Regions from separate parts of the Mesorhizobium sp. M0077 genome, predicted to be linked through region 1. Evidence: predicted binding sites of a transcription regulator. Region 1 holds the regulator's gene; each other region holds the start of a gene.
What was found. Region 1 encodes LexA, which represses DNA repair genes until DNA is damaged. Its sites were predicted from a motif close to TGTTCNNNNTGTGTTCNG; they were not measured.
Positions count from the first base shown of each region.

Region 1 (7,668 bases):
GACTATGTCCGCGACGGCTGGAATCTCACCGGCGATACGTTCACGCAGGACGAGGATGGCTTCTTCCACTTCGCCGCGCGTTCCGACGACATGATCGTCAGCGCCGGCTACAACATCGCCGGCCCCGAGGTCGAAGCGGCGCTGCTCTCGCATCCCGACGTCGCCGAATGCGCGGTGACCGGCGCCGACGACGGTGAACGCGGCCAGATCGTCGAGGCGCATATCGTGCTTGTGCAAGGTGTTTCGCCGGACGCATTGACCGTCAAACGCCTGCAGGACCACGTCAAGGCAACGATCGCGCCCTACAAATATCCGCGTTCGGTGAAGTTCATCGACGCCTTGCCCAAAACCCAGACCGGCAAGATCCAGCGATTCCGGTTGCGCGCGGAGAAGAGCAATTGATTAAGCCGCACGATCCGGCGTCCGATGGCGCGCAGATGTCGTTCAAGGAGCGGATGTCCTACAGCGACTATCTGCAGCTGGACAAGGTGCTCGATGCGCAGGCGCCGCTGTCTTCGGCCCATGACGAGATGCTGTTCATCATCCAGCATCAGACATCGGAATTGTGGATGAAGCTCGCTTTGCACGAGATCGGCGCCGCGATCCGCTCTATCCGCGCCGACCGCCTCGAACCGAGCTTCAAGATGCTGTCTCGCGTCGCGCGCATCTTCGAGCAGCTCAACAATGCCTGGGACGTGCTGCGCACGATGACGCCAAGCGAATACACCGAGTTTCGCGACGCGCTCGGCCAATCCTCGGGCTTCCAGTCGTGGCAGTACCGCGCTATCGAGTTCATGGCCGGCAACCGCAACCTTGCCATGCTCGGGCCGCACAAGCACCGGCCCGACCTTACGGACAGGCTGGAAGCCATCCTGGCCACGCCGTCGCTCTATGACGAGGCGCTTCTGCTTTTGGCGCGCAATGGCTTCGACATCGGCGCCGACGCCAGTCGCACGGACTGGCGCGAGACGCGCGTCGAGAACGAAGAAGTGCTGGCTGCCTGGCAAACCGTCTACCGCGACCCGCAGCGCTACTGGATGCTCTACGAACTGGCCGAGAAGCTGGTCGACTTCGAGGATTATTTCCGCCGCTGGCGCTTCAACCACGTCACCACGGTCGAGCGCATCATCGGCTTGAAGCGCGGCACGGGCGGCACCTCAGGCGCCTCCTATCTGAAGAAGATGCTGGAGGTCGTGCTGTTTCCGGAGCTCTGGACGGTCCGCACCCGGCTCTAGAGCATTTCACCGTTTAACGGAAACGGCGAAATGCTCTAGCTCTTTGATTGACGCAATTTCGGACGGAAAACCGCTTCACACTTTTCCTGAAATTGCTCTAGTTTCTCAGGTAACCGCGGTCTTCACCGCGAAGCGGGCGTCCTGCCAGGCGCCGGTGCGCAAAATATCCTCCAGCGCTTCGACCGCCTGCCAGACATCGCCATAACCGACATAGAGCGGCGTGAAGCCGAAACGGATGGTCGACGGCGCCCGAAAATCGCCGATCACGCCGCGCTCGATCAGCGCCCGCATCACCTGGTAGCCATGCGGGTGGAGGAACGACACCTGGCTGCCGCGCTGGCTGCCGTCGCGAGGACTTTCCAGTTCAAGCCCGTAGGCGCCGCATCTGGCTTCGACGAGCTGGATAAACAGGTCGGTCAGCGCGATGCTTTTTCTGCGCACCGCCGCCATGTCGACGTCGTTCCAGATATCGAGCGCGCCTTTGAGCGCCCGCATCGACAGCACCGGCTGCGTTCCGCACAGGAAGCGGCGGATCCCGCTCCCAACGGCAAAGCCCTGCTCGAAGGCAAACGGCCGCGCATGGCCCCACCAGCCGCTGAGCGGCTGCCTGATGTCACCATGGTGGCGCTCGGCCGCGTAGATGAAGGCCGGCGAGCCCGGGCCGCCATTGAGGTATTTGTAGGTGCAGCCGACAGCGAAATCGGCATTGGCACGGTCGAGTTCGACCGGCAAGGCACCGGCGGTGTGGCAGAGATCCCAGATGATCAGCGCGCCGGCGTCATGTGCCTTGCGCGTCAGCGCCGCCATGTCGCGCAACTGGCCGGATTTGTAGTTGACGTGGTTGACCAGGATGACGGCAACGCTGTCGTCGATCAGATCCTCGATTGCGGCCGCGTCGACGCCCTCCAGCCGCAGCCGCGTTCCCGGCCGGGTCGAGGCGACGCCTTCGGCCATGTAGAGGTCGGTCGGGAAACTGTCGCCCTCGGCAACGATGACCGACCGATTCGGCCGCATGCCGAGCGCGGCGTGCAGCAGCTTGTAGATGTTGATCGAGGTTGTGTCGCAGACCACCGTCTGCCCGTCAGCCGCGCCGATCAGTCGTCCGAGCTGATCTCCCAGTTCCACCGGCATGTTGAACCAGCCAGCCGTGTTCCAGGCGCGAATGAGGTCGTGCGCCCATTCCTGCGTGGCGGCCTGTTGCAATTCGCTGAAGACGGCTGGTGACGCGGCACCCAGCGAATTGCCGTCGAGATAAATCACGCCTTGCGGCAAGACAAAGCGTTCACGCATGGAGCGCAGCGGATCGGCGGCATCCATTGCTTCGATTGTAGCGAGATCGGGTGTCGTGCTCATGATCCGGCGCCCCTCCATGGACAAACGCGCGCGGCGGAGCCTGCCGCCCAAACATGCCGGCGATCTTGAGTGGTCGCCCTTGAGCTGTCAAACATTATATATAATTCACCCATTGAAAGGCTTTGATATATAATGATCCGCCGAGCGTTTATGTCTGATGGATCACGATGCTGGATGACGAGCAGACCTCGAAGACGGAAGTGGCCTATCGCCTGCTCAGGCGCGATATTCTTGCGACCCGGCTGGCGCCTGCCGCGCCGTTGAAGCTGAGCACGCTGCGCAACACCTACGGCATCGGCTGGACGCCGTTGCGCGAGGCGCTGTCGCGGCTGGAGGCGGAACGGCTTGTGACCGCCATCAGCAACCGCGGGTTTGCGGTCGCTCCCGTCTCTCGGGCGGAGCTCGAGGATTTGGCGCGTGCGCGGCTGGTGGTCGAACTGCCCCTGCTGGTGGAATCGATCGAGAAGGGCGACCGTGAGTGGGAAGACGCGGTCGTTGCCGCCCACTATCGTCTCTCACGGTGCGGGTCTGTTCTCGACGATCCATCGGATGATGCGGTCGACGGGTGGTACGAAAAACACGATGCCTTCCATGCGGCGCTGCTCAGTGCCGCGACATCCAGCTGGCTGCTGCGCTTCAATGCAACGATTTCCGACCAATTGCATCGCCATCACCGCTTTCTGGGTCTGGCCCCGACGCTGCGCGCCGCCGCCGGCCGCACGGATGGACACCGGAAGGCCGTGGCGGCCCTGCGCGACGCCGTGGCGATCGAACACCATACCGCCCTGATGGAAGCGGCCCTCGATCGCGACGTCGAACGTGCGAAAACTCTGATGACCGCTCACATCGGCTACACGCTGCAGGTCTATGCCCAGAGCGAACCCGGCGCGGATGCTGCGCAGCCCCGTCCGAAAGGGAAGCGGCGATCATAGCCGACGACGCAGGGCACTTTGTCTTCGTTTCACCGCGTTGCCGGCCAACGACTACGAGCGCCGCTCGCGGTGCCGAACGTTACGCTGAACAAAACGTCAACACATTCATTAAACTTTAAAAGGTTGCGGAACACAACTGGAACAGATAGTGTTTGTTCTGGGTTTGTTTTTTCTGATTCTGGTTTCAGAACCCTTGGGGGCCGCGATGCTGACGCGCAAACAACATGAGCTTCTGATGTTCATCCATGAACGCCTGAAGGAGAGCGGAATCCCGCCGTCCTTCGACGAGATGAAGGAAGCGCTCGACCTCGCCTCCAAGTCCGGCATCCACCGACTGATCACAGCGCTTGAGGAGCGCGGTTTCATTCGCCGGCTGCCGAACCGGGCGCGCGCGCTGGAAGTGCTGCGGCTACCCGACTCGATCGCGCCAGGCCTCAACGCGGCGAGGAAGTTTTCACCGAGCGTCATTCAGGGCAGTCTTGGTCAAGCCGGCCAAGGGCAAGGCGGCCAGGGACAAGGCGGGATGGGCCAAGGCGGTCTCGGCCGCCAGATCAAGCCGGGCTCGCCGTCGCGTTCGATGTCTGCCGGCAATGACGATGCCGTTTCCTCGATTTCAATCCCGGTGATGGGACGCATCGCCGCCGGCGTGCCGATCGACGCCATCCAGCATCAGACCCATTCGATCTCGGTGCCGCCCGACATGATCATGGGCGGCGAACACTACGCGCTCGAGGTCAAGGGCGATTCGATGATCGAAGCCGGCATTTTCGACGGCGATACGGTCATCATCCGCAATGCCGACACTGCCAGCCCCGGCGAGATCGTGGTGGCGTTGGTCGACGACGAGGAAGCGACCCTGAAACGCTTCCGCCGCAAGGGCGCCTCGATCGCGCTGGAAGCCGCAAACCCGGCCTACGAAACCCGCATCTTCGGCCCCGACAGGGTCAAGGTGCAAGGCAAGCTGGTGGGGCTGATCAGGCGTTACTGAGCCGGCTTAGGTTTGTACTTTTCACGCTGCTTGTAGGGCGGCAGGCCTCGGGCTTCGCGTGAGAAGCGGCGCTGCTCGTGCCAGGGGCGATAAGGCTTGTCGACGGCGAAGTGGATCGTTGGCGCTATCGCTGCCGATTGTGGATCGAAGAAGACGGCGGCGCTGCCGTCGCGGGCGAGTTGTTTCTTCGTCACGACCAAGACCAGCGGGTCGCGGCACGGATTGTAGGCGGTGGCGTCATCGATGACGATCAGGCTCGCGAAGGCACAGGCCGGCCGCGCCGTCTTGCGGTCTTTCGCAAGCGCTACAATGGCTCCGGAAGGGTGCCGGGCGATACAGAGATCGCCGGTGCAATAGAAGGGCGAGCCGGGCGGCAGATCGAGCGGATCGAGATCGAACCGCGTATCTGTTGCCTCGAAAATCTCAGGTGGGATAATGGTTTCGGCCCGCAGCGCCCGTTTCCAATTGTCCGTGGTGAATTCGTTGGAGCGTTCGCGGTTGAGGGCGAGTTCGCCGCCACCGATCGGCATGGCCACCAGATGCGCATCCTCGGATATGAGCACGTCGGGCGTAAGCACCTGCGGCACCGTCAACAGGCCGGCCAGCGCGAAAGGCACGGCCGCCAGCCTGAGCCAGGTGGTGGCCATGGTGGCGATGACGAGGGCGACCGTCACCAGCAGCACCGAGCGGATGGAAATCAACCCGACGGCATCGACCGGCGAGCGCTCGGAAATCCAGGCCGATATGGCGATCATCGCCGTCAGGCCTTTGCCCATCACATAGAGGAACGGTCCGTCGGCGCCGAACGGCATCGCCAGCGCGCTGAGCACGGCAAACGGCATGACGATCAACGATACAATCGGCATCACGGCCAGATTGGCGATCAGGCTGAGCGGCGACACACGCTGAAAATGCCAGATGGCGAACAGCAAGGTTGCACTGCCGGCGATGATCGAGGTCATGGCGAGGCCGCCCATGGCCAGCGCGAATTTTCGCGACAGGAAGCCGACGAAGGAGCGCTTTGCCGGTGGCGTTCTCACCTTGTCGGCGCGGTAATCGGCCCAGCCGGCATAGGCGCCGACAAGGGCGGCAGTGGCGGCAAACGACATCTGGAAGCTGGGACCGACCACCTCGTGCGGCGACACCAGGATGACGGCCATGGCGGAGATCGCCAGATTGCGCATGGTGAGTGCGGCGCGATCAAACAGCACGGCGACAAGCATGACCGCCAGCATGATGAAACTGCGCTCGGCAGCCACCACGATGCCTGAAATGACGAGATAGGCGGCGATGGAGACGAGTGCTGCCACTGCTGCATATTTCTTCACCGGCCGGCGCGAGGAGAAATCCGGAAACAGCGCAAAGGCGCCGCGCAGCAACGCCATGATGGTGCCGGCAACCAGCGCCATATGCAGGCCGGAGATGGAGATGATGTGGTAGATGCCGGTGCGCCGCATCGCTTCGTTGACCTCGTCCGGGATGCCGGCGCGCACGCCGACAATCAGCGCCGCGGCAATCTCGCCTTCGGCGCCGCCGATCTTGCCCCTGATATGGTCGGCAATGTTTTCGCGCGCGTTCTCGATTGCCGAGGAAAGCCGCGCGGTCAGCGGCGGCGGTCCCTGCGTAGCAATGGTTTTCGGATTGCCGAGAAAGAAGCCGCTGCCGCCGATACCGGTGAAATAGCTGTCGAAGGAGAAATCGTAGCTCTCCGGCCGCACCGGACCGGTCGGCGGCAACAGCCTGGCATAGCCGGTGATCAGGGAGCCGGCGGTCATATCGGCGGGAACGGTCCGCGCCGAGAGCCTGACCCGCTCCGGGGCGTAGCGCAGCTTGGGGTAAGCGGTCGAAACCACGTCAAGCGTCAGCCTGATGCGCCCGCTCTCCATCTGTTCGAGACTGACGACGCGGCCGGTCAGCCGTGTCTGGATCTCGGAGCCGAGCATCTGCGTTCCGGCGCGCCAGGTCTCGACTTTGGCGGCGACGACGCCGAGCGCGCACAGCATCGCGGCCATGCAGAACAGATGCGTCCTCGGCCGAGGTCGCGTGGCGACAGCGCAACATGTCGCCAGCACCACAATGGCGATTGGCTGCGCAAAGCCGGGCTCGCCGGCCAGCGAGAAATAAATGATGACGCCGGCCGCCAGGAAAACCGGCACCAGCAGGAAGGCGACGCCCCGGTCGAGCTCCGTGTTGGCGGCCACGGCAAGGCTGCGGCGGAGCGCGGGCCATGACGGACGGCGAAGCCGTCTGCGCAGACGGGCGATAGATCCGGGCGCTGTGACTTGCGCCGGCAACGCGTGACCGGGCAGCGCAGGAGCGACGCCGGGATGCGGCTCAGGCAGCGCGAGGGGCAGCGGCTCGGCATAGGGACTATCGGCAAACAGCGAGCGTTCGCTGACGCTTGCCTCGGCGCCTTCGCCTTCCTTCGTGCCCCGGCCACGTCCAGCCATCGGGTCTGCCCCTTGCGCCCCAGACCTCCTATGCTACATGAACGCGCAAAGCGCGAAAGTCCGTGCGGTCGCGTCCACCGCGCCGGAATTGACCCGCCAAGGACGCTCAATCCTCAATCATATCTCGGCCCTCCGCCCTCAGGCGAGCAAGCCCATCGTGCATTGCCTTCAATTGTTCGGGTGTATGACCCTGCCATTCAGCGAGCTCCCCCAGGATGAGTAACGGATCACGGGAGCGGTAGGATTTCGTCGGATTACCGGGAAATTTTTTATCGGTCAGGTTAGGGTCATCCATAAAAAACCCCGTCGGCTTTACGATGTAAATCCTTTGACGACCGTCACCCGTTGCAAGCTCTGCTCCCCAGATGGCGGCTTCCAGTGTCTGGGTGAAATAGATCCATGACAGTGGTTTACCTCTGAAATTAGAAGGGTGGCCGACGCTCAGCAGATCCCCGGGTTTCAAATCCGCCCGGGTACCATGGTAGAACGGATCACCCTCCGTATGGTCGGCGTTTCTGGTCATCGGTAGTCCTTCTTTCAATCATGCCTCCTTAGTGGCGAGACCGGACTGCACACAGGTTGCGGTGTTCACGATAATGATTGCAGAAAGGTCAATATGCGTGACCAAGCCAACGCTGTCACGGCGGCGTTGTAGTCGGGCAGTGCCGCCTCCGTGAAGAAATGTCCGCTCGTCAGAGGGGGCACCACCG
Region 1 covers NZ_JAMYUL010000002.1:22,303-29,970, forward strand. Annotated here, with positions in the region: gene NKJ57_RS04260 (AMP-binding protein) at 1-402, shown strand, start outside; gene kynA (tryptophan 2,3-dioxygenase) at 399-1,235, shown strand; gene kynU (kynureninase) at 1,341-2,588, opposite strand; gene NKJ57_RS04275 (GntR family transcriptional regulator) at 2,756-3,520, shown strand; gene lexA (transcriptional repressor LexA) at 3,726-4,508, shown strand; gene NKJ57_RS04285 (ComEC/Rec2 family competence protein) at 4,502-6,958, opposite strand; gene arr (NAD(+)--rifampin ADP-ribosyltransferase) at 7,065-7,481, opposite strand.

Region 2 (7,668 bases), on a different contig from region 1:
TGTCCATTTCGGCGCGGATCTTCTTGCCCATCGCGCGACGCAGCAGATCGGCTTCGCCGAGCGAATAGCCCGACAGTTCCTGCGCGATCTGCATCACCTGTTCCTGGTAGACGATGACGCCTTGCGTCTCCTTCACCAGATGGTCGATTTTGGGATGGATCGAGGCCATCTCCTCCTCGCCATGTTTTCTGGCATTGTAGGTCGGGATGTTCTCCATCGGGCCGGGACGGTAGAGCGCCACCAGCGCGATGATGTCCTCGATGCAGTCGGGCCGCATGCCGATCAGCGCCTTGCGCATGCCGGCACTTTCCACCTGGAACACACCGACCACTTCGCCGCGCGACAGCATGGCGTAGGTTTCAGGATCGTCGAGCGGGATCGTCGCCAGGTCGATCTCGATGCCGCGCCGGCGGATCAGCTTCACCGCCGTCTCCAGCACCGTCAGCGTCTTCAGGCCGAGGAAGTCGAATTTTACCAGCCCGGCCTGCTCGACATATTTCATGTTGAACTGGGTGACCGGCATGTCGGAGCGCGGATCGCGGTACATCGGCACCAGTTCCGACAAGGGCCGGTCGCCGATGACGATGCCGGCGGCGTGCGTCGAAGCGTGGCGGTAGAGCCCTTCCAGCTTTTGCGCCATATCGAGCAGCGTCTGCACGATTGGCTCCTTCTCCGCCTCCTCGGCAAAGCGCGGCTCGTTGGCGATGGCATCCGCCAGCTTGACCGGATTGGCGGGGTTCTGCGGCACCATTTTGGAGAGCTTGTCGACTTGGCCGTAAGGCATTTGCAACACGCGGCCGACGTCGCGCAGCACCGCGCGCGCCTGCAGCGTACCGAAGGTGATGATCTGCCCAACCTGGTCGCGGCCATATTTCTGCTGGACGTAGCGGATGACCTCTTCGCGCCGGTCCTGGCAGAAGTCGATGTCGAAGTCGGGCATCGACACGCGGTCGGGGTTGAGGAAGCGCTCGAACAGCAGCGAGAAGCGCAGCGGATCGATGTCGGTGATGGTCGTGGAATAAGCGACCAGCGATCCGGCGCCCGAACCACGGCCCGGCCCGACCGGAATGCCTTGCGCCTTGGCCCATTTGATGAAGTCGGCGACGATCAGGAAATAGCCGGGAAACTTCATCTTCTCGATGATGGAGAGTTCGAAATCGAGCCGCTCGCGGTATTGTTCGACCGTGTAGCCGGAAGTGGGCCCATGCGCAGCCAGCCGCGCCTCCAGCCCCTCATGCGCCTGCCGGCGTAGCTCATCGGCCTCCGCTTTCAGCGCCACCTCATTGTCGGCGACATCGCCGCCGGTAAAGCGTGGCAGGATCGGATTGCGGGTCTTGGGATAATAGGAACAGCGCAGCGCGATCTCGACGGTGTTGTCGATCGCTTCCGGCAGGTCGGCGAACAGCCGCGCCATATCCGCCTGGCTGCGCAGGAAATTGTCCGAAGTCAGCCGGCGACGGTTGTCGGCGGCAACCACCGAACCCTCGGCAATGGCGATCAGAGCATCATGCGCGTCATAGTCGTCGCGGGCGGCGAAGAACGCCTCATTCGTGGCGACCAGCGGCAGATCATGGATATAGGCAAGGTCGACCGATGATTTCTCGATAGCGCGGTCATAACCGGAAACACGGTCCAGCTCGACATAGAGCCGGTCGCCGAACAGCGCCTTGAGTGCCAGAAGCCGCGTCTCGGCAAGATCTCGGCGATCCTCCTTCAGCGCCCGGCCGATCGGGCCGCGCGGCCCGCCGCTGAGGCAGATCAGGCCATCGCAATGGCCTTCCAGCATTGCTGACGTCAGATGCACGGGCTCGCCCGGCGGCGTCTCCAGATAGACCTGGCTGACCAGCCTGACGAGGTTGCTATAGCCAACCTCGGTGGCGGCGAGCAGCACCACGGCGTTCATCTCCGGCCCGTGGCGGCGGCGGTCGCGCTGTGCGTCACTGGTCTCGCCGGAAAAGGCGAGATCGATCTGGCAGCCGATAATCGGCTGGATGCCTTCCTTCACCGCCTTCTGGGCGAACTCAAGCGCGCCGAACAGATTGTTTGTGTCGGTGACGGCGATTGCCGGGCACTCGTCCTTGACGGCATGACCGACAACGGCGGCGACCTGCAAGGCGCCCTCGAGCAGCGAATACGCCGAATGCACGCGCAGATGGATGAACGGCCGCGCCGGCGCCTCCGGGCGCGCAGCAGCGAGCGCTGCTTCGCGCCTCAGGGGATCGCGTGGAAGTTTGTCATCCGCCATGATGTTTCAAATTGCTCGAAGGGCTTTGAGTCGATGGAGATGTATTGTCCCGGACCGGGCGATGCCAGTCCAGCACAAATGACCACCGACCACAGGCTTCCGTACCCAGCCGCACGGCTCAGAGATTGTTCGAAATTCGCTCTGGCGAGTCATATGATGGTGGTTTCGAGAACCGGAGCGCAGCGGCCATTGGTCCGTGAGCACGGGAAGCGCAGAAACCACCTTCAGGCCGCCGGAATAGAATTTCCAAACAATCACTAGGCGAACTCCATGATCACCGCATCCACAGCCAGGCTGTCACCCGGCTTGGCGTTGAGCTTCGACACGACAAGATCGCGGTCGGCGCGCAACACGTTTTCCATCTTCATCGCCTCGACCACGGCCAGCGTCTCGCCGGCCTTGACCTCCTGCCCCTCGGCAACCGCGATCGACACGACCAGGCCCGGCATCGGGCAAAGCAGCATCTTGGACGTGTCCGGCGCCACCTTTTCCGGCATCAGCCTTTCCAGTTCAGCCGTGCGCGGCAGCATGGCGCGCGCCGTCACCGACATGCCTTTCCAGGCAATGCGCAGGCCGTTTGGCGCCGGCCTGATCTGCGCCGTGACCTTGCGGGCACCGACAGTGCCGCGCCAGATGAGGTCGCCCGGCCGCCAGTCGGACGCCACGGTCAGCGCTTTGCCGCCATCGACCGACAGATCGATTTCCATCGGAATGGAGATCATGCCCTCGATGATCGAAGCCTGGAGATAGTCGTCGCCGAGCTTCACCACCCAATCGCGCTTGAGTGCGCCCGAATGCGGCGCCAGCCGCCCGCCCAGCCGGTCAAGCCGATCGCGGCGCAGAAGCTCGACCGCGGTGGCGATCGCCGCCAGCACTGCCTTTTCATCGCCATTGGGCACGATCGGCGCGAAGCCGTTAGGATATTCCTCGGCGATGAAGCCCGTCGATATCCGCCCCTCGCGCCAGCGCGGATGCTGCATCAGCGCCGCCAGGAACGGGATGTTGTGCTCGATGCCGTCGACGACGAAACTGTCCAGCGCTTCCGACATGGCATCGATGGCCTCGATACGCGTGGGCGCCCAGGTGCAGAGTTTTGCCACCATCGGATCATAGAACATCGGAATCTCGGAGCCTTCGGTGACGCCGGTGTCGTTGCGGATGACGACATCGCCGAACGTGCCCTCCTCCGGCGGCCGGTAGCGCGTCAACCGGCCGATCGAGGGCAGGAAATTGCGATAGGGATCCTCGGCATAGAGCCGGCTTTCCACCGCCCAGCCGTTCAGCTTGACGTCGCTCTGCTCGATCGCCAGCTTCTCGCCGGCGGCGACACGGATCATCTGCTCGACCAGGTCGATGCCGGTAACAAGCTCCGTCACCGGATGCTCGACCTGCAATCGTGTATTCATTTCAAGGAAATAGAAGTTCTTTTCAGCATCGACGATGAACTCGACGGTGCCGGCGCTCTGGTAATCGACCGCCTTGGCCAGCGCCACGGCCTGCTCGCCCATGGCCTTGCGCGTCTTGGCATCGAGGAATGGCGACGGCGCCTCTTCCGCAACCTTCTGGTTCCGGCGCTGGATCGAGCATTCGCGCTCGCCGAGATAGAGGGCGGTGCCATGCGCGTCGGCCAGCACCTGGATTTCGATATGACGCGGATCGACGACGAACTTTTCGATGAAGACGCGGTCGTCGCCGAACGAGCTTTTCGCCTCCGAGCGCGCCCGGTCGAAGCCGTCGCGCACTTCCGACTGGCTCCAGGCAATGCGCATGCCTTTACCGCCGCCGCCGGCCGAGGCCTTGATCATCACGGGATAACCGATCTCGCCGGCGATCTTTTCCGCATGGTCGGCATTTTCGATGACACCAAGCCAGCCCGGTACCGTCGACACTTCTGCGGCATTGGCGAACTTCTTCGATTCGATCTTGTCGCCCATCGCCTTGATCGCCTTGGGTTTCGGACCGATGAAGACAATGCCCTCAGCCTCAAGCGCTTCGCAGAAAGCGGCCCGCTCCGACAGAAATCCGTAGCCGGGATGCACGGCCTGCACGCCCGTCTCCTTGCAGGCAGCAATGATCTTCTCAGGCAGGAGATAGCTTTGCGCGGCAGGCGATGGGCCGATATGCACGGCCTCGTCGGCCATTTCGACGTGCACGGCGTCGCGATCGGCGTCGGAATAGACCGCGACGGTGGCAATCCCCATCCTGCGCGCCGTCTTGATGACGCGGCAAGCAATCTCGCCGCGATTGGCGATCAGGATTTTCGTGAACATCGAATGCGTTTCCTCGGGTCTTTCGTCTTTCTTATGGGCTTCGGCAGCCGGGCTCAAGCACCGCCGGCAGCGCACCCATCAAGACACTCCCGGCCCGCCAGGCCCGTGCCGAGGGGCGAAGGTTGGGCTCGCCGACGACTGGGCCAAGATTTGCGCCATATTTGGTCGCCAAATCGGGTTGAAACAGTATAAAAACCCTGAAAGCCTGAAGACCAATCGCCTTGGGAGGAATTGCCTGATGAAAACCCGCGCCGCTGTCGCTGTCGCCGCCGGAAAGCCGTTGGAAATCATGGAGGTCGACCTCGACGGACCGCGCGAAGGCGAGGTGCTGGTCGAGATCAAGGCGACCGGCATCTGCCACACCGACGAGTTCACTTTGTCGGGCGCCGATCCCGAAGGCCTGTTTCCGGCAATCCTCGGCCATGAAGGGGCCGGCGTTGTCGTCGATGTCGGCAAGGGCGTCACCTCGGTCAAGAAGGGCGACCACGTCATCCCGCTTTACACGCCGGAATGCCGGCAGTGCCCGTCCTGCCTGTCGCGCAAGACCAATTTGTGCACCGCCATCCGCGCCACCCAGGGCCAGGGCTTGATGCCCGATGGCTCCTCGCGCTTCTCGATCGGCAAGGACAAGATCTTCCATTATATGGGCTGCTCGACCTTCTCGAACTTCACCGTGCTGCCCGAGATCGCGCTCGCCAAGGTCAACCCGGACGCGCCCTTCGACAAGATCTGCTACATCGGCTGCGGCGTTACCACCGGCATCGGCGCGGTCATCAACACCGCCAAGGTCGAGCAAGGCGCGACTGCTGTCGTCTTTGGTCTCGGTGGCATCGGCCTCAACGTCATCCAGGGCCTGAAGCTCGCCGGCGCCGACATGATCATCGGTGTCGACCTCAACAACGACAAGAAGGCATGGGGCGAGCGCTTCGGCATGACGCATTTCGTCAACCCGAAGGAGATCGACGGCGACATCGTTCCTCACCTCGTCAACTTGACCAAGCGCGGCGCCGACCAGATCGGCGGCGCCGACTACACATTCGACTGCACCGGCAACACCAAGGTGATGCGCCAGGCGCTGGAAGCCTCGCATCGCGGCTGGGGCAAGTCGGTCGTCATCGGCGTGGCCGGCGCCGGCCAGGAGATTTCGACCCGGCCGTTCCAGCTGGTCACCGGCCGCACCTGGATGGGCACCGCCTTCGGCGGCGCTCGCGGCCGCACCGACGTGCCGAAAATCGTCGACTGGTACATGGACGGCAAGATCCAGATCGACCCGATGATCACCCATTTGCTGAAGCTTGAGGACATCAACAGGGGCTTCGACCTCATGCATGAGGGCAAGTCGATCAGGAGCGTCGTCGTTTACTAAATGCGATCAGCAAAAGTGGCGCCCGGTTTTGCGTCCGATCGCACACCAAACGGAGGAAGAACAAGCCGCCGACCGAAGGGCCAGCGACCGAAGTTGCACAGGTTCAACAAGGGAGGAAGACAATGCCTGAGAAACTGCATCCCAAAATCGACAATGGCTTGCCAAAGGAGAGCGCAAGCTTTGCCGGCGGCACGCTGGTCTGCGCCTGCACCAGCAAGCCGGTGAAGGTGACGGTCAAGGGCCAGATCGCCCACAACCACGCCTGCGGCTGCACCAAATGCTGGAAACCGGACGGCGCGGTGTTCTCGGTCGTGGCGGTCGCCGGCACCGGCGACGTCACCGTCACCGAGAATGGCGACAAGCTGAAGGTGGTCGATCCGACAGCATTGATCCAGCGCCATGCCTGCACCGGTTGCGGCGTCCACATGCACGGCCCGGTCGAGCGCGACCATCCGTTCAAGGGTCTGTCCTTCATCCATCCCGAGCGCTTCCAGGAAGACGGCTGGTCACCGCCGGGCTTCACCGCTTTCGTTTCGTCGATCATCGAATCCGGTGTCGAACCCAAGCGCATGGACGGCATCCGCGGCCAGTTGAAGTCGATGGGCCTCGAGCCCTATGACTGTCTCAACCCCGGCCTGATGGATTACATCGCCACCTGGACGGCGAAGAAGTCGGGCGCGCTGCCGGCCTGACAGTACGAGATTTCTGGCATGGGGCCGGGTAACATGCCGGCCCCATGTCCGTTTTGGAGAGATAATGCCCGCACCCGCCATCTACGTCGACGCCGACGCCTGCCCCGTGAAAGCCGAGGTCGAGAAGGTCGCCGAGCGCCATGGCGTGGTCGTCACCTACGTCTCCAATGGCGGCCTTCGTCCGTCGCGCGATCCGATGATCCGCAACGTCGTCGTCTCTAAAAGCGCCGATGCCGCTGACGATTGGATCGTCGAGAACGCAAAACCCAACGACATCGTGATCACCGCCGACATCCCGCTTGCCGCTCGCACTGTGGCGCTCGGCGCGCATGTGCTTGGGCCAACCGGCCGGCCGTTCACGCCGGAGACCATCGGCATGGCGGTTGCAATGCGCGATTTGAAGCAGCATCTGCGCGAAACCGGCGAGAGCAAGGGCTACAATGCCAGCTTTGCGCCACAGGATCGCTCGCGTTTCTTGGGTGAGCTCGACCGTATCTTGCGGCGGGCTCTGAAATCCGTCACACCCGACCAGACGTGAAGCATCAACCGAGGTCGGGCTATGGCCGACACATCGCCGAATAACCCGTTGCAGCGGCACAAGCAGTTCTTTGTGTCGCTAGCCGTCGGTCTGGTCGTATTTGCCGCGGTATTGCCTTTGATTGGATCGCTCCCCGTCTCCACGCGGCTTGCTTATTCGATTTCGATTGCCGCCGATTCCTTCTTCGTCGTCTTCATCGCGCTCGTCATCGCCAAGATGCCGCTGCTGTCCGGCCGCTATCTCAGCAAGAACGCGCGCGAACTGGACCTCCCAGTGCTGGGCATCTTTGCCATCACGCTCGGCATCGTCGCCATGGCCATCGTCCTGCTGTTCCTTTTGATCAATCACAAGGATCGCGACCCCATCGAACTCGGCTTCGCCATGCTGTCGATCCCGCTTGGCTGGTTCACCATCCATGCCATGGCCGCCCTCCACTATGCGCATGTCTACTGGATGGACGGCGACGCGATCGATACGGACACCAAGAAGAAAATGCCGGTCGGCGGCCTCGATTTTCCCGGCAGCAAACGGCCGGATGGTTGGGACTTTCTCTATTT
Region 2 covers NZ_JAMYUL010000006.1:71,045-78,712, forward strand. Annotated here, with positions in the region: gene dnaE (DNA polymerase III subunit alpha) at 1-2,245, opposite strand, end outside; gene NKJ57_RS14380 (acetyl-CoA carboxylase biotin carboxylase subunit) at 2,503-4,515, opposite strand; gene NKJ57_RS14385 (S-(hydroxymethyl)glutathione dehydrogenase/class III alcohol dehydrogenase) at 4,754-5,881, shown strand; gene gfa (S-(hydroxymethyl)glutathione synthase) at 6,004-6,573, shown strand; gene NKJ57_RS14395 (YaiI/YqxD family protein) at 6,638-7,111, shown strand; gene NKJ57_RS14400 (DUF1345 domain-containing protein) at 7,133-7,668, shown strand, end outside.
Region 2: dnaE (DNA polymerase III subunit alpha) is a predicted target of LexA. The motif match lies at 2,372-2,389, and genes of this name have one in related genera.

Region 3 (7,668 bases), 350 kb from region 1:
AACGGGCTGCGCCAGGCGGAAACGGTGCTGCGGGTGCTCACCGCACTCAAGCCTCCCGGGCCGTGGCTGCTCGGCGACCAGCTGACGCTGGTCGACCTGCATGCGGCATCCATCATCGCCTATTTCGTCAAGGTCGCCGACGGGCAAAAGCTGCTTGCGGCGTTCGCCGACATCCAGGCCTGGTGGGACGGCATCGCAAAACGTCCGAGCCTGGCGGCGGGCTGATATGGGTTCGGGCCATGGCTGACCCATCTCGCCAGGACGCGCTCACCATCGCCAGAATTGTCAGGGTCAACCACGCCGGTGAGTTCGGTGCGATCAGGATCTATTCGGCGCAGATTCTTGTCGCCAGGCGCTTCTGGCCGGATTGCGTGCCATCCTTGTCGGAGATGCTCGGGCACGAGCGCACGCATTGCGCCGCCTTCCGTGCCGCCATGCCGGCGCGGAAGGCGCGACCGTGCCGGGTGATGCAATTCTGGAGCTGGGGTGGCTGGCTGCTGGGTTTTGTGACCGCCCTGATTGGTCCGCAAGGCATCTGGGCCTGCACGGCGGCTGTTGAAGCGGCGGTGCACCGCCATCTGGATGATCAGCTGTTTTTTCTCGCCAACCGCGACCACGACTTGCACGGCATCATCCTGGCGATCCGCGAGGAAGAGCTCGCCCATCTTCATCACGCCGAAGAGCAGCTGAAATCGCCCGGCCCGGCGCTGAACTTTTTACGGTCGCTGATTTCGATGGCCGCGGACGTGCTGATCTGGCTGTCCACCTGGGGCGATTCCAGCAGAATGACGCGCGCCCTGAAGGCGGCGAAAAGAACTAGCTAGACGGACCGTCTAAGAGCTGATTGCCGGCTTGCCACTATCAGCCACAGAATGGCAAGCACGGCGGCGAAGGCCGGAAAGCCGCACACAAAACCAGATCAGGCATAGGGTGGCTTTCAGGCCGCCTCCAGCGCCGCCCTCACCGCGGCGATCGCATCATTGGCCTTCGAGGCGTCCGGGCCGCCGGCTTGCGCCATGTCGGGCCGTCCGCCACCGCCCTGCCCGCCCAATGCGGCCGAGGCAACGCGCACAAGATCGACAGCGCTGAAGCGGCCGACGAGATCGTCCGTCACGGCGACCACGACGCTTGCCTTGTTGTCTTCGCCCGCACCGACGAAGACGACGACGCCTGAGCCGAGCGAAGTCTTGCCGGCATCGGCCAGCGGCTTCAAATCCTTCGGCGACACGCCGGAAACCGCTTTGCCGAGGAAGCCGATACCGGCGACGGTTTCGGTGGTGGCCGGAGCATCGGCCGCGGCACCACCGCCCAGCGCGAGTTTCTTGCGCGCTTCGCTCAGCTCCTTCTCGAGCTTCTTGCGCTCCTCGAGCAGCGTCTCGACACGCGCCGGCACGTCGGCCGGCGAGATCTTCAGCACAGCCGCCGTCGCCTTCAGGCGCCTGTCCTGCTCGTCGAGATATTTTCGTGCGGCTTCGCCGGTCAGCGCCTCGATGCGGCGCACGCCGGCGGCGACTGCGCTGTCGGAGACGACACGGACCAGGCCGATATCGCCGGTCGCCCGGACATGGGTGCCGCCACAAAGTTCGACGGAATAGGGTCTATTGGCCTTGGCGCCATGCACGCCGGTGCCCATCGAGACGACACGCACCTCGTCGCCGTATTTTTCGCCGAACAGCGCCATGGCGCCTTCGGCGATGGCGTCGTCGACCGACATCAGCCGCGTCGTCACCGGGCTGTTCTGGACGACGATTTCGTTGGCCATGCGCTCGACCTCTTCGAGATCTTCGGCCGAGATCGGCTTGTTGTGCGAGATGTCGAAGCGCAGGCGCTCGGGCGCGACCAGCGATCCTTTCTGCGCGACATGGGTGCCCAGCACCTCGCGCAGCGCCTCATGGATCAGATGCGTTGCCGAATGGTTGGCACGCAGCCGGGTGCGGCGCGCATGGTCAACCTTCAGCTCGACGGCTGCACCTGGCTTGACCGTGCCGTTCGTCACCTTGCCCAGATGCACGAACAGGCCGTCGGCCTTTTTCTGCGTGTCGGAAACCTCGATCGAGAAACCTTCGCCGGAGATGATGCCGGTGTCGCCCATCTGGCCGCCCGACTCGCCATAGAACGGCGTCTGGTTGACGACCACCGCCACCACGTCGCCCTTGCCGGCGCTATCGACTGTCTTGCCGTCCTTGACCAGGGCCTGGATGAGGCCTTCCGCCTGTTCGGTCTCGTAGCCGAGGAATTCGGTGGCGCCGGCCTTCTCGCGTACAGAAAACCAGATGGTCTCGGTGGCCGCGTCGCCGGAGCCAGCCCAATGCTTGCGCGCTTCGGCCTTCTGCTGCTCCATCGCATGGGTGAAGCCGGCAAGGTCGACCGAGATGTTGCGCTGGCGCAGTGCGTCCTGCGTCAGATCGAGCGGGAAGCCGTACGTGTCATAGAGCTTGAACGCCGTCTCGCCATCCAGCATATCGCCGGCGTGCAGCGTATCCGTCGCCTCCGAGAGCAGGCCGAGGCCGCGCACCAGCGTCTTGCGGAACCTGGTCTCCTCGAGCTTCAGCGTCTCGGTGATCAGCTGTTCGCCGCGCAGCAGTTCGGGATAGGCCTGGCCCATCTCGCGCACCAGCGCCGGCACCAGTTTCCACATCAACGGCTCCTTGGCGCCGAGCAACTGCGCATGGCGCATGGCGCGGCGCATGATGCGGCGCAGCACATAGCCGCGGCCTTCGTTCGACGGCAGCACGCCGTCGGCAACCAGGAAGGAGGACGAGCGCAGATGGTCGGCAATGACGCGGAAGGAGGCGACCGTCTCCTTGTCCGGGCCCTGCCCGAGCGCCGATGACGCCGCATCGATCAGGTGGCGGAACAGGTCGGTCTCGAAGACGCTCTCCACCCCTTGCAGGATGGACGCCATGCGCTCCAGGCCCATGCCGGTGTCGATCGACGGCCGCGGCAGGTCGATGCGCTCATCCTTGGTGACCTGCTCATATTGCATGAACACCAGGTTCCAGAATTCAAGGAAGCGGTCGCCATCCTCCTCCGGGCTGCCGGGAGGGCCGCCCCAGATGTGCTCGCCACGGTCGATGAAGATTTCCGAGCACGGCCCGCACGGTCCGGTGTCGCCCATAGCCCAGAAATTGTCGGAGGTCGGGATGCGGATGATGCGGTCGTCGGAGAAACCGGCGATCTTCTTCCAGAAGCCGGCCGCCTCGTCATCGGTGTGATAGACGGTGACCAGCAGCTTGTCCTTGTTCAGGCCGAACTCCTTGGTAATCAGGTTCCAGGCCAGTTCGATGGCGCGCTCCTTGAAATAGTCGCCGAAGGAGAAATTGCCGAGCATTTCGAAAAAAGTCAGGTGGCGCGCGGTGTAGCCGACATTGTCGAGGTCGTTGTGCTTGCCGCCGGCGCGGACGCTTTTCTGCGCGGTGGTGGCGCGCGAATAGGACCGCTTCTCCAGGCCGGTAAAGACGTTCTTGAACTGCACCATGCCGGCATTGGTGAACATCAGCGTCGGGTCGTTGCGCGGCACCAGCGGGCTCGAGGCCACGACCTCGTGGCCCTCCTTGCGGAAATAGTCGAGGAATGTCGACCGGATCTCGTTCACGCCACTCATGACTGCTGCCTTTTCGCGAAAACCGCCGGCACGGCCGGCGGACACTGGTCTCTGCTTTTTAGAAGATTGACTTGGCCTTTTAGCGGGCACGCCCCACCCTGTCCAGAAACACGGAATTGGGCCATCCCGGCAACTGCCAAGCCGGCTTCACGCTGCCCAAAAACGAAAACCGCCGGCGCGAAGGCCGGCGGTTTGAAACGCAATACTAAAGAACTCGGTTACTTAATCATCGGATAATAGACTGGATTTTTATGGCCGAACTCTGGCCGTGCCCTACATGGCGCCGGATTCTTCCTCGAAGCCGTCGTCGCTTTCGCCGCGCTCGGGGCCGCCATTTTCAAGAAATTTCTCGGCGATCAGCCCGGCATTCTGCCGCAGCGCAAGTTCGATCTCACGCGCCGTGTCGGGATTGTCGCGCAGGAACAGTTTGGCGTTTTCGCGACCTTGGCCGAGACGCTGCGAATTGTAGGAGAACCAGGCGCCGGACTTCTCGACCACGCCGGCCTTGACGCCGAGATCGACCAGTTCGCCGGTCTTGGAGACGCCCTCGCCATACATGATGTCGAACTCGACCACCTTGAAGGGCGGCGCCAGCTTGTTCTTGACGACCTTGACGCGGGTCTGGTTGCCGACGACCTCGTCGCGGTCCTTGACCGAGCCGATGCGGCGGATGTCGAGGCGCACCGAAGCGTAGAATTTCAGCGCGTTGCCGCCGGTCGTGGTTTCGGGCGAACCGAACATGACGCCGATCTTCATGCGGATCTGGTTGATGAAGATGACCATGGTGTTGGAGCGCGAGATCGAGGCGGTCAGCTTGCGCAGCGCCTGGCTCATCAGACGCGCCTGAAGACCGGGCAGAGAATCGCCCATCTCGCCTTCGATTTCGGCGCGCGGCGTCAGCGCCGCCACCGAATCGACGACCAGCACGTCGATGGCGCCTGAACGCACCAGCGTGTCGCATATTTCTAGCGCCTGCTCGCCGGTGTCCGGCTGCGAGATCAAGAGGTTTTCCAGATCGACGCCGAGCTTGCGGGCATAGACCGGATCGAGTGCGTGCTCGGCATCGACGAAGGCGCAGATACCGCCTTTCTTCTGGGCTTCGGCAACTGTGTGCAGCGCCAGTGTCGTCTTGCCCGAGCTTTCCGGCCCGTAGATCTCGACGATGCGGCCGCGCGGCAGGCCGCCGACGCCAAGCGCGATGTCGAGGCCCAGCGATCCGGTCGGCACGGTTTCGATCTCGACGACCTGCTCGTTGGCGCCAAGCCGCATGATCGAGCCCTTGCCGAAGGCGCGCTCGATTTGCGACAGCGCCGCGTCCAGAGCCTTTGATTTGTCCACCGCTTTGTCCTCTACAAGCCGCAAAGAATTCTGAGCCATGATACATCACCCCTTGGTCGTCAATGAAGGCCGGACAATCCGTAATCCCTGCCCATTTTGTACTACTTTTGTTCTCGTTTGGCAAGAGGGGTCAAATATCTGAAAAGCAATCTTTATCCGGATTTGTTCTTTTTTTGTCTCACGCCTTCGTTTCCGGATGTATCCACCATTGGGCCAGACGCTCCGGCTGTTTCGATCGGCCGAATCGCCGGCTTGCCTGCGAAGCTCCGCCGCACAGCGTAGCGCTTGTGCGGCTCGAATAACAAAGGTCATATCGCCGGCATGGTGAAATCAGCAAAGATACTGGCGGTGGGCGGCGCCCATATCGATCGCCGCGGCCAGGTGTCGGGCACGTACGTGCCCGCGGCGTCCAACCCCGGCACGATGCGCGAGGATGTCGGCGGCGGCGTATTCAACGCGCTGCGCAGCCTGGTGCGGCGCGGCGTCTCGGCCTCGCTTTTGTCGGTGCGCGGCGGCGATGCCTCGGCCGAGACGGTTGCGCGCGCCATCGCCGACTCCGGCATTGCCGACCTGTCGGCGGTTTTCCTCGACCGCACGACGCCGAGCTACACGGCGCTGATCGATCGCGACGGTGAGCTGATCACCGGCTTTGCCGATATGGCGCTCTACGATTTGGCGTTCCCCAAGCAGATCCGCCGCTCCAAGGTGCGCGAGGTGGTCGCCGAGGCCGATGCGGTGCTCTGCGACGCCAATCTGTCATCAACGGCGCTGGAGCGGCTGGTGGGGCTCGCCGCCGGCAAGCCGGTGTTCGCCATTGCCATTTCGCCGGCCAAGGTGGTGCGGATGATACCGGTGCTGAAGGAGCTCGCGCAGGTCTTCATGAACCGGCGCGAGGCCATGGTGCTGGCCGGCGTCGATGCCAATGCCACCGAGCGCGAGACCGTCGACGGACTGCGCTGCAGCGGCCTCACCAGTGGCGTGGTGACGGCGGGCGACGGCCCGGTGCTGGGATTCGACGAAGCCGGCGCCTTCTCTATCCTGCCGCCGGCGCCGAGAAAAGTCGCCGACGTCACCGGCGCCGGCGACGCGCTGGCCGGCGCCACCATCGCTGCCCTGCTGCGCGGCCTGGCATTGCGCCAGGCCCTCCGCGAAGGCGTTGCCGCGGCGACGCTCGCCATCGAAAGTTCGGATGCCGTGCCGGCCTTCACCGCCGCGACCTTCACCGAGGCACTGGCTCTTGTGCCCGACGCGCAGGAAATGGCATGAGGGCGGCCAATTGCCATTGCCGGAGCGCGACGTCCAAGCGGACGCGCGGATCTCCGGATCGGAGACCATCATGACACCGCAAAGCGCCCGCCCCTTGATCGACCTCCACGCGCCCGTGGCCGAGGCGCTCGCCGCTGGCCGCCCGGTCGTGGCGCTGGAGAGCACCATCATCACCCATGGCATGCCTTACCCCGACAATGGCGCCATGGCCGCCAATGTCGAAAAGATCATCCTGGACAATGGCGCGGTGCCGGCGACGATCGCCGTGGTCGCCGGCCGAATCAAGATCGGACTGTCCGACGGCGAGCGCGAGTCGCTGGCCATGACCGGCGATGCCATGAAGCTGTCGCGCGCCGATCTCGGCTTTGCAGTCGCGCAAGGCCGCACCGGCGGCACCACGGTCGCCGCCACCATGATCGCGGCCGACATGGTCGGGATAAAGGTGTTCGCCACCGGCGGCATTGGCGGCGTCCACAAGGGCGCGGAAAAAAGCTTCGACATCTCGGCCGATCTCGACGAGTTGGCGCGCACGCCGGTCATCGTCGTCTCGGCCGGCGCCAAGGCGATCCTCGACATCGAAAAGACGCTTGAAGTGCTGGAGACGCGCGGCGTGCCGGTGATTGGCCATGGCTGCGAGACGATGCCGGCCTTCTGGTCGCGGCATTCGCCGTTCCGCGCGCCGCTGACCCTGCACAGACCGGAAGAGATCGCGCATTTCTACAAGACCAGGGCGGCACTTGGCCTGGTCGGCGGCATGCTGATCGCCAACCCGGTGCCGCAGGACGATGAAATCCCGGCCGACGAGATGGCCGGCTACATCGAGGCCGCGCAGAAGGCGGCCGAGGCGCAGAATGTGACCGGTAAGGCGGTGACGCCGTTCCTGTTGGGCAAAATCCTCGAACTGACCGGCGGCCGGAGCTTGAAGACCAACATCGCGCTGGTCGAGAACAATGCGCGGCTGGCGGCGAGGATTGCGACGGCGCTGTAGGATCGCCTACGTCGGCGGGACAGCACCCCCCTCTGGCCTGCCGGCCATCTCCCCCGCAAGGAGGGAGATTAACAGCTTAGCCGCAGGCTCCCATTTTCAACGTTGGTGATTGGCGAAGGCCAATGTGACAACTGATCTCCCCCCTTGCGGGGGAGATGTCCGGCAGGACAGAGGGGGGTGGGAAGAAACGCGGCGGTCCCGGTTCACTTCCCCGCCCTTCGTCCCGCCTCATAAGCCCGGCGCGCCCACACCCTCATCTCGTCAGGATCATCAAACGCGCTGTCGGGAATGCTCCAGTATGGCATCGCGACCAGCTTGCCGTGGCGGGTGCCGGTATAGGTCCATTGCTTGCAGCCGGCGGCTTCGAAGTCGGACGCGCTTTGCTCGTCAGCTTTGAGCAGCAATTCGCCGCGCAGCACGATAGCGACGATGACGCCGTCGAAATAGATACCCTTGCCGCCGAACAGTTTTC
Region 3 covers NZ_JAMYUL010000002.1:370,555-378,222, forward strand. Annotated here, with positions in the region: gene NKJ57_RS06035 (glutathione S-transferase family protein) at 1-225, shown strand, start outside; gene NKJ57_RS06040 (demethoxyubiquinone hydroxylase family protein) at 240-824, shown strand; gene alaS (alanine--tRNA ligase) at 938-3,604, opposite strand; gene recA (recombinase RecA) at 3,878-4,981, opposite strand; gene NKJ57_RS06055 (carbohydrate kinase family protein) at 5,264-6,208, shown strand; gene NKJ57_RS06060 (pseudouridine-5'-phosphate glycosidase) at 6,279-7,196, shown strand; gene NKJ57_RS06065 (TfoX/Sxy family protein) at 7,400-7,668, opposite strand, start outside.
Region 3: recA (recombinase RecA) is a predicted target of LexA. The motif match lies at 5,040-5,057, and genes of this name have one in related genera.